3 regions of the Pantoea sp. nfd-35 genome follow, and region 1 is predicted to be linked to each of the others. Evidence: riboswitches for the same ligand, from Rfam matches in the RefSeq annotation. Region 1 holds a riboswitch; each other region holds the start of a gene.
The links. Region 1 has a riboswitch for thiamine pyrophosphate ahead of thiB (thiamine ABC transporter substrate binding subunit). Riboswitches for the same ligand answer to the same signal wherever they lie in the genome.

Region 1 (3,257 bases):
AAGGGACAGACATCGCTGCCAGTCCATGTCAGAGCGCCATTCATTACTGAATGCCTCCCGCTCTTCCAATACAGGAAAGATTGCCTCTAAAATGGGGTAAGAAAAACAGAGCACCTTTATCAGGGAGTTCCTCTTTTATGTCGTCATCACGTCTGAAGCAGCAGTTCATTCGTCTGTGGCAAAATTGCCAGGGACAACCACAGGAAACAACCCTGGGCGAACTGGCTGATTTGCTGCACTGTTCGCGTCGCCATATGCGAAACCTGCTCAACAGAATGCAAGCGGCTGGCTGGCTCACCTGGCAGGCCGAAGCCGGACGGGGCAAACGTTCCCTGATGACCTTCTGCTACACCGGGCTGGCGCTCCAGCAGCAGCGTGCCGAAGATCTTCTGGAGCAGGATCGTATCGATCAGTTAGTCCAGCTGGTGGGGGATAAAGATCAGGTCAGACAGATGATCAGCGCCCACCTGGGGCGGAGCTTCCGCCAGGGCAAACATATTTTGCGCGTCCTCTATTATCGCCCTCTGCTGAATCTGTTACCCGGTCCGCCCCTGCGCCGTTCGGAAACCCATATTGCCCGCCAGATCTTTAGCGGCCTGACGCGCATAAATGAGGAAAAGGGGGAAATCGAGGCCGATATCGCCCATCACTGGCAGCAAACATCCGATCTCCACTGGCGCTTTTATTTACGTCCTGCCATTCGTTTTCATCATGGCCGGGAGCTGGACATGGCCGATGTGATCGCAAGCCTGGAACGCCTGCGTCAGTATCCCCTGTTTTCTCATATCCAACGGCTCGACTCACCGGCCCCCTGGACCCTGGATATCTATCTGGATCAGCCCGACAGCTGGCTGCCCTGGCTGCTGGGCAGCGTCAGCGCCATGATTCTGCCACGGGAATGGCCTGAAATTCGCGATTTTGCCCGTCAACCTTTGGGAACAGGTCCTTATCGGGTCGTCCGTAATCAGCACAGCCAGTTGAAGATAGAAGCGTTTGACGACTACTTTGGCTATCGCGCGCTGATCGATGATGTGTCGGTGTGGGTACTGCCAGAGATCAGTGACGAGCTGGTTTATGCAGGGGTTCGCCTGCAGGGCGAAAAAGCCGATGAGAAACAGGAAGAGAGCCGGCTTGAAGAAGGTTGCTACTATTTACTGTTCGATCAGCGTTCAGAAAAAATGGCCGATCGAGACATTCGACGCTGGCTCAGCGACCTGCTTAACCCGATTGCACTCCTCAATAATGCGGGCAGGGGTTATCAGCGCTACTGGTTCCCGGCTTACGGCCTGCTACCCCGCTGGCACCATCGCCGCGATCTGACCCCAGTGGACAAACCGGCGGGCCTCACGAGCCTGACGTTAACCTGGTATAACCAGCATATTGAGCATGTCAGTATTACGGATGCCTTACGTCCGTTGCTGGCAGAACAGGGCGTTACGTTGAACACCCGGGAAGTCAGTTACGAAAGCTGGCATCAGGGCGAAGGCGAGAGTGATATCTGGCTGGGCAGCGTCAATTTTACCCTGCCCCTCGAATATTCCCTGTTTGCCCTGTTATACGAAACGCCGTTGATGCAGCACTGTATGCCTGTTAACTGGCAGCAGGATGCCACGCGCTGGCGTGAAAAAACGCTCTCCCTCGCTGAATGGGGTAAATATCTGGTGGAAAATAGCTGGCTTCATCCGCTGTTTCATCACTGGCTGCTGCTGGAGGGCCAGCGCAGTATGCGCGGCGTGCGGATGAATACATTGGGCTGGTTTGATTTTAAATCCGCCTGGTTTGCCCCGCCTACGCTGTGAGCCTTTCCCCTTGCGCATTTAATGACTAGAATGTGGCGTTCTCAACGGGGTGCCCCTTTCCACAGTGTCAGGGCGCTGAGAAATACCCGTCGAACCTGAATCGGTTAATACCGACGTAGGGATTTGAGAGGTTGTTTTGCTCAGATCCTTTGCGACTCAACCCTGCCGCCCTAGGAGCGCAAAGTGTTAAGAAACGTCCTGCCCGTGCTGCTGTTACTCTCTGCCCCGGTCTTTGCGGCCAAACCTGTCCTGACGGTTTACACCTACGACGCCTTTTCCGCTGACTGGGGGCCGGGTCCGGCCGTCAAAAAAGCCTTTGAAGCCCAGTGCGGTTGCGAGCTGAAATTTGTCGCGCTGGAAGACGGTGTTTCGCTGCTGAACCGTGTACGTATGGAAGGCAAGAACACAAAGGCCGATGTGGTACTAGGCCTGGATAACAACCTTCTGCAGGCCGCGCAGCAAACCGGCCTGTTTGCCAAAAGCGACGTGGATACCCGTGAGCTGCAGGTGCCCGGCGGCTGGAAGGACACCACCTTTGTGCCGTTCGATTACGGTTATTTCGCATTCGTGTACAACAAAAACACGCTAAAAAATCCCCCCACAAGCCTGAAAGAACTGGTCGAAAGCCCAGAGAAATGGCGCGTGATTTATGAAGATCCTCGCACCAGCACGCCAGGCCTTGGCCTGCTGCTGTGGATGCAAAAGGTTTACGGGGACAACGCGCCTGAGGCCTGGCAAAAGCTGGCGAAGAAAACCGTCACGGTCACCAAAGGCTGGAGTGAAGCCTACGGCCTGTTTCTTAAAGGCGAGAGCGATCTGGTGCTGAGCTATACCACGTCACCGGCTTATCACATCATTGAAGAGAAAAAAGATAACTATGCTGCGGCATCCTTCGCCGAAGGCAACTATCTGCAGGTTGAGGTGGCCGCCCGACTGGCGAACAGCAAGCAGCCCAAACTGGCAGAACAGTTTATGCAATTCATGGTTACGCCAGCCTTTCAGAACACCATCCCTACCGGGAACTGGATGTATCCGGTGATCAAAACTGACCTCCCCGCCGGGTTTGCCTCGCTCAGCGTGCCGAAGACAACATTGCAGTTTTCACCGGAAGAGGTTGCCAGCCACCGTTCGCAATGGGTTAGCCAATGGCAACGCGCCGTCAGCCGTTAATCCCTTTCTGGCTGATTCCGGGTTCGCTCGCCACGCTGCTGCTCTGCAGCGTGGCGCTGCTGGCCTTCACAGCACTGTGGATGGCGGCGCCAGCGACCAACTGGCGGTCTGTCCTGCAGGATACGTATCTGCATCATGTTATTGGCTTTTCGTTTAAGCAGGCGCTGCTTTCCGCCCTGCTCTCCTTGCTGCCGGCCATTCCATTGTCCCGAGCCCTTTATCGGCGGCGCTTTCCCGGACGTCAGGTGTTGCTGCGCCTGTGCGCCATGACGCTGGTTCTGCCCGTGC
Region 2 (3,257 bases), 2.1 Mb from region 1:
TCACCCCAGTCATCAAGCAAAACAGCGCCTGGTTTGAAGAGGATTAACGCCTTGCCAGTCTGCAAGGCGAAACACGATGGGCTACCACCACTGATGGAAATGGTGCACCGGCCCAATCCCGTTGCCCACTTCCAGCGAATCTGCCGCCAGTAATGCCTGCTGCAGCCAGGCTTTCGCTTCACTGATCGTCGCTTCCCAGCTGTCATGCCGGGGACGTAAGGCCGCGAGCGCGGCGGACAGTGTACAGCCAGTGCCGTGCGTATGACGCGTGTTTACCCGCACGCTGCTAAAGCGCTGACGCCCTGCCCGAGTTAGCAGCCAGTCCGGGCTTTCATCACCATCGAGATGACCGCCTTTCATCAGCACTGCCTGGCAACCCAGCGCCAGTAGCGCTTCGCCCTGGGTGAGCATCTCATCTTCATTGAGGGCAACCTGGCATCCCAGCAGTGCAGCGGCTTCGGGCAGGTTTGGCGTAATCAATGACACCTGTGGCAATAAACGATCTCGCACACAGGCAATCGCATCCGGATTCAGCAGGGCATCGCCGCTTTTAGCCACCATCACCGTATCCAGCACCACAAAGGGAATTTCCCGCCGCTGCAGGCCATGGGCCACCCGCTCGACAATTTCTGTTTCAGACAGCATGCCAATCTTCGCACTGTCGATGCGCACATCATCCAGCACCGAGTCCAGCTGGGCGGTCACAAACTCTGGCGCAACGCGGTATACCGACTGCACGCCGCAGGTATTCTGCGCCACCAGCGCCGTGATCACACTGGTACCGTACGCGCCCAGTGCAGAGAAGGTTTTCAGATCGGCCTGGATACCGGCCCCGCCGCTGGGATCGGTCCCTGCAATCGTCAGGGCATTAATGCGTTTCATCAGGTGCCTCCAGCGTCCAGAGTGCATCCAGGAAAGCAGGCGCAAAGCTACCCGGTCCATCTGCATCCTGCGCGGCCTTTTCTCCAGCCAGCGCCATCACCCGACAGGCGCAGGCGATGTTGATCAGTCGGTCACCTGGCAAACAGGCAAAGGCCGCAACCACCGCTGAAAGCGCACAGCCGGTGCCGACCACCCGCGTCATTAACGGCGAACCGCCCGTAATCGCCCAGGTGCGCTGCCCATCGGTGACATAGTCTACTTCGCCGGTCACGACGACACAGGTATCAAAAGCTTTTGCCAGCTGTTGGGCAGCCTGCAGCGCGGCTTCGGCCGAATGCAGGCTGTCAACACCGCGTCCGCCTGCTGCCTGCTGCGCCAGCGACAGAATCTCTGAGGCATTGCCGCGCACCACTGCAGGCGACTGCGCGAGCAGCTGCTTGCAAAACACGGTGCGCAGCGTCAGCGCGCCGACCGCCACCGGATCCAGTGTCCAGGGCGTGCCCGCCTGATTTGCTGCAAGCACCGCAGCCTGCATCGCTTGCTTACGATCGTGGGTTAGCGTACCGACATTGATAAGCAGCGCATCGGCAACCGCGCTAAACTGCGCCGCTTCTTCAGCGTCGATAACCATGGCCGGAGAGGCATTAAGGGCGAGTAAAACGTTAGCGGTTAGCGTTTGCACCACATCGTTGGTCATACAGTGCACCAGCGGTGACTGACGGCGAAACTGTTGCAGAATGGGCGCGCATTGCGCATCAGAAAGGTGTTGCGGTTGATGTGTCATCATAACTCCCAACCGGCGGACAAGAAGGCGAATGCGGTCAGGCATCAGACTTCCCTACGCTGGCATTATCCAGATCAGGTAATACGGGTTTTTCTCAGCCTTCACAAAGAAGGGCACCCCGAGTCGTCAGGTAAATTCACTTTACCCGTCATCAGCATAAGGTTGAGCCACTGGCAAAGCAACCTTGCCCGCATCAAATCAGATCGTTTAATCCGGGTTTATATTCAACACGCCTTCTTGGGCTTATTCTTGAGATAACAATTATTTACTCAGAGTATCCTGATGAAAACTGGCTTCAGCCTGGTCGCATATTTTATAAAACTGGCGTTACTCATGTCAGGATTGATGCTGGCATTTCAGGCGAGTGCCGCCCCCAGTTTTTCATGTGCGCATCCCAGCGCAATCGAAAAGGTGATTTGTCAGAGCCAGACGTTATCGGCAAAAGATCGGTTAATGGCGCATTTTTTTGATCTCGCGAAAAAAAACGCCACGGCCGGACCTTCGGGGCTCATTACCGCACAACGGCAATGGTTAAAAAACCTGACTAAAATGTGTCTCACTGACCCTCAAGAAAAACGCATTGAAGGATACTACGATCAACGGCTTTTTGAACTCGCTGTCATGGTTCTTTATACCCATCATGGCGAAGCCATTAAGCAAATTCGTAAAATAAATCCCGAGTTAGTGAACATATACGAAGCGATTTATCAGTTTACTTCTCTTCCAGCAGGTTCAACCAGGCATAATAAGGTCACCGAACTCATTCGACCCGCTTTCGAAGTAACAGATAACCACATATTCGAAGATAAAATTCCTGATGCAGAAAGCGCAGCAGAAAATACCAACAACTTCGGCATGTTTCTCTGGCTCATTGCCGAAAATAATCCAGAATCACTTATTATCCCCTGCGAGGCATTTTTACGGCATCCACAAAATATCGTCTGGCTGGAACCGCTGGCCGGTGGTGCAATTGACAGCCGAACCCCCATCAGTGACTGCGAACAAACTCAGCCCACACTGCCGTTGTTTAAGCAATTTATTCATCTGGCGGAAGATGCCACCCCTGTTAGCACAGGGACCATTCGTTTTACAATTTATGCCATTACGCGGGCGGAAATTTCAGCCACGTTAAGTCACAGCATGAAGTTTTTAAAGTCCATCCAATACGGAAAAAATAGCTTATCTGACGACGCACAGCAGTTTATCAAGCAGCATACTGAAGGCTACCAGAATAGCCTTATTGAGCTGGCACACTACTACCAACATGCGTTTAACATGCCGGCGGATACGGCGAATAGCGAAGCCAGACGTTCAATCACGATCCTGCTAAATAACATTACCGATGATGAGTAATAAAAAATGTTAAAAGACGATGAAGCGCCATCTAATATCAAAGGCTTAATTAGCTTACCGCTGATTGTGATTATTGCACTTCTGATGATTATGGCTTATACATCTGTGTCTTCTGGTACATTTATCTTTTCTTTAATAGGGGGCACTTTAATATTAATAAGTTGGGCAATGTGGTTAATATGCGAACTTGTTGCATCTATTTGGGAACGCCGTTGGAAAGATGTCGCGAAAGTTATTT
Region 3 (3,257 bases), on a different replicon from region 1:
CCGCCTGGCTCGGCGCACCGATCCCGGCATCAATAATCAGTGGAACGTCCTTAAACCAGGCACGCATCGTGCGTAATCCCTCGATATTGCGTAATCCCTGGCCTGAGCCGATAGGCGCCCCCCACGGCATCAGCACTTCACAGCCCGCGTCCAGCAGTTTCTCGCCCACAATCAGATCTTCTGTGGTGTAAGGGAAAACGTGGAAACCCTCTGCACACAAAATACGTGCTGCTTCGACGAGGGCAAAGGGATCGGGCTGTAAGGTATCGGCATGACCGATCACCTCAAGCTTGATCCAGGACGTGGCAAACAATTCCCGCGCCATATGCGCAGTCGTCACGGCTTCTTTCACCGTGTGGCAGCCTGCGGTATTGGGTAAAACGCGTTTATTTAAGGTTTTCAGGAGATCGCGAAAGGCTCCGCCCTGGCTTCCTTCACGACGCAGACTCACCGTAATAATCTCGGCGCCGGATGCGCCAACGGCCTGTTGCAGAATATCCGGCGAGGGATAACCTGCAGTACCCAGTAAAAAACGTGACTGTCCGCTAAAGTCATAAAACATCGTTAGCCTCCCTGCATCGGCGATAACACTTCAAGACGACAACCCGCCACAAGCGGCTCTGAGGAATAGCGCTCCCGGGGAACAAATTCGCCGTTCACGGCACTGGCGACACAGCCAGCATCGATATGTTGTTCCACGAGTAATTCAGCCAGCGTGCGGGCTTCGGTTTCAATAGCAAGGCCGTTCAGTTCTATTTTCATCGCACTCCCTCGGACGTCAGTTGTTGCATAAGCTTCTCGGCCATCATCGGGGCCAGCAGGAAGCCGTGACGGTACATGCCGTTAATAGAAAAAATGCCATTTTCGTAACGCACTTCGGGCAGATTGTGGCGGTAAGCCGGACGCATACCTGTGCCGCTTTCAATAATGCGTGCTTCGGCGAGGGCGGGATGGATGCTGTAGGCTGCGCTTAACAGTTCCATCATAGCGCGCGCGCTGATTGGGCTGTCATCCTGGCTTTCGACCATGGTCGCGCCCAGCATAAAATGCCCCTGTGCCCTGGGCACCAGATAACAGGGAAAACGCGGGTGCAGCAGGCGAACAGGACGGGAAAACGTTATTTCGTCGGTGTGGAGAATAACCATTTCACCGCGCACGGCACGCAATTCGGGTTGGGATTGCCGGGCATGAATACCCCGGCAATCGATAATTTTCCCGCTGGGTTTACCCGGGTGAAACCGGACCCCCGCATTCAGTAAACGCGTTTGTAATTGTTGCATTGCCAGCCGGGGATCAAGATGACCTTCTGCGGCAAAGAACAAGCCACGGGCAAAACGGTCTTCCAGCGCAGGTTCAATCTCTGCTGGCGTCACCCACTGATGTGATGAGGTCATGTTAGCGAAACGCGTTAACTCAGCACTGTCGCGCGGGGGCGCAATCACCAGGGTACCCTGCTGTTCCACGCCGCTGACCCGGGCCGACCACCATGCCGCAGCATACTGACCCCAGTCAACGACCTGCTGTGGCGCACTTTCCGCTTCGCACCAGGGCGCCAGCATACCGCCAGCCCAGTGCGATGCCGCGCGGCAGTCCGGTAAGGTAATGATTTCGACAGGTTCACCTTGCTCCGCCAGTAGCGTGGCGATACACAGTCCGGACACGCCGCTGCCGAGCACTGACCAGCGGCTCATTGCCAGCCAACCTGACAGGATAACATCAGAAACAGGATTTTCACTTTGGCCTCTCTGTTAACAGTCAGAGACCCGTGATACAAGAAGGGAAAAAGCATGAGCCCGGCAAAAGCAGACTCTGCGGCAAGTATCTGCCTGTGGCAAAGATACCCGTCTTCCTACGCCAGTATCAACTGGGTCAGGTTCTAAGGGTCGCTAAGCCGCGCATTGCGCTATTAGCCTCTCAGTCTCTTTGGCGAGACTCCCCTGACGGGTTCTAGTTTTATTTTAAGCCGCGCCTTACGTCAAGGCTGATGCAGCAATTTGTCGTTAGCGACTAAGGCACATTCAGGTAACGCAGCAGAGCGGTCATACAGGCTGCGCCCAAAATGATGACGATCAGCGGCGCCCTGCGCCAGGCGAGAAAAATGGCAAACGACACGCCCAGCAGCCTTGCCATCCCGGCAAAATGCTGACCTTCGAACAACGTGGTGGTGGCTGCAACGGCCAGTAACAGTACCGTGGCCGCATCGGATAACACATTTTGCGTGCGCTCACTGACAGGCAACCGGTTACCCAGTTTGACGCCCGCATAACGAATGGCATAGGTTCCGGCAGCCAGCAAGGCAATGCCTGCAATTATCATCGGATGATTCATTTACGCGATCTCCACGTAAGCAGCCCTAACAACGAAAACAGAACAGGCATCCCTGCTGGAACAAATGGCGTGACCGCCAGCGACAGCACGGCGCCGGTAGCAGCAGGAATGCGGGTTCGGGGTTTGCGTAACGCCGGGAAGATGAGTGCGATAAGAATGGCGGGAAAAACCGCATCCAGACCGATAACGGAAATATTCGGGATAAACTGGCCAATCGCGGCCCCGAGCATGACGGTGAACGGCCAGATCAATCCGATACCGATGCCGCACAGCCAAAACGCACTGCGGCGTTGAGCCAGCTGCGGCTGAGAGATGCCGAACACCACACTTTCATCGTTCATAATGTGACAGCCGAGCGCCCCCCGCCAGCCTCTGCCCACTAAGTCTTTAACCGCAATGCCAAAGGGAAGATGGCGGGCGTTGACCAGCAAACCTGCCGCGGCAGCGGTTAACGGACTGCCACCGCCGGCAACGATGCCAATAAATAAGAATTCCGATGCGCCAGCCAGCACCAGCGTTGATAACGCCAGCGGTACCCAAAACGGAAAGCCATCAGCAGTGGCGAGCGACCCGTAAGACAGGCCGACAATGCCATCTGCGATACAGACCAGAAAAATTGCTTTTATAACGCCTTTATCCAGCGTGAATTTTTTTGCCAGCATCAACATCGAATCCCATAACGAACGATAAATCCATTATAATGGACATCGGATATGTATTACAAGACGAACGATACGTTCATTTTAACGAACAGGAAAAGTGATGAGCACGCCCATTGATATCATTGCCCGAGGTTTAGTAAGAGAACGCCAGCGTGCCGGCCTGACGCTGGCTGAAGTTGCTCGCCGGGCGGGGATTGCAAAATCGACCCTGTCTCAGCTTGAAGCCGGTAACGGCAATCCGGGTATTGAGACGTTGTGGTCGCTGTG

Region 2: another riboswitch for thiamine pyrophosphate. It lies ahead of thiM (hydroxyethylthiazole kinase); the one in region 1 lies ahead of thiB (thiamine ABC transporter substrate binding subunit).
Region 3: another riboswitch for thiamine pyrophosphate. It lies ahead of P9J57_RS21150 (FAD-dependent oxidoreductase); the one in region 1 lies ahead of thiB (thiamine ABC transporter substrate binding subunit).

The regions. Positions count from the first base shown of each region.
Region 1 covers NZ_CP122403.1:3,670,811-3,674,067, forward strand. Annotated here, with positions in the region: gene sgrR (HTH-type transcriptional regulator SgrR) at 138-1,799, shown strand; TPP riboswitch at 1,835-1,939, shown strand; gene thiB (thiamine ABC transporter substrate binding subunit) at 1,983-2,969, shown strand; gene thiP (thiamine/thiamine pyrophosphate ABC transporter permease ThiP) at 2,945-3,257, shown strand, end outside.
Region 2 covers NZ_CP122403.1:1,588,366-1,591,622, reverse strand. Annotated here, with positions in the region: gene P9J57_RS07460 (GntR family transcriptional regulator) at 1-47, shown strand, start outside; gene thiD (bifunctional hydroxymethylpyrimidine kinase/phosphomethylpyrimidine kinase) at 82-882, opposite strand; gene thiM (hydroxyethylthiazole kinase) at 869-1,669, opposite strand; TPP riboswitch at 1,701-1,797, opposite strand; gene P9J57_RS07445 (lysozyme inhibitor LprI family protein) at 1,949-3,019, shown strand; gene P9J57_RS07440 (hypothetical protein) at 3,026-3,257, shown strand, end outside.
Region 3 covers NZ_CP122404.1:158,124-161,380, reverse strand. Annotated here, with positions in the region: gene P9J57_RS21160 (thiazole synthase) at 1-562, opposite strand, end outside; gene thiS (sulfur carrier protein ThiS) at 565-762, opposite strand; gene P9J57_RS21150 (FAD-dependent oxidoreductase) at 759-1,691, opposite strand; TPP riboswitch at 1,830-1,949, opposite strand; gene P9J57_RS21145 (AzlD domain-containing protein) at 2,008-2,328, opposite strand; gene P9J57_RS21140 (AzlC family ABC transporter permease) at 2,325-2,996, opposite strand; gene P9J57_RS21135 (helix-turn-helix domain-containing protein) at 3,091-3,257, shown strand, end outside.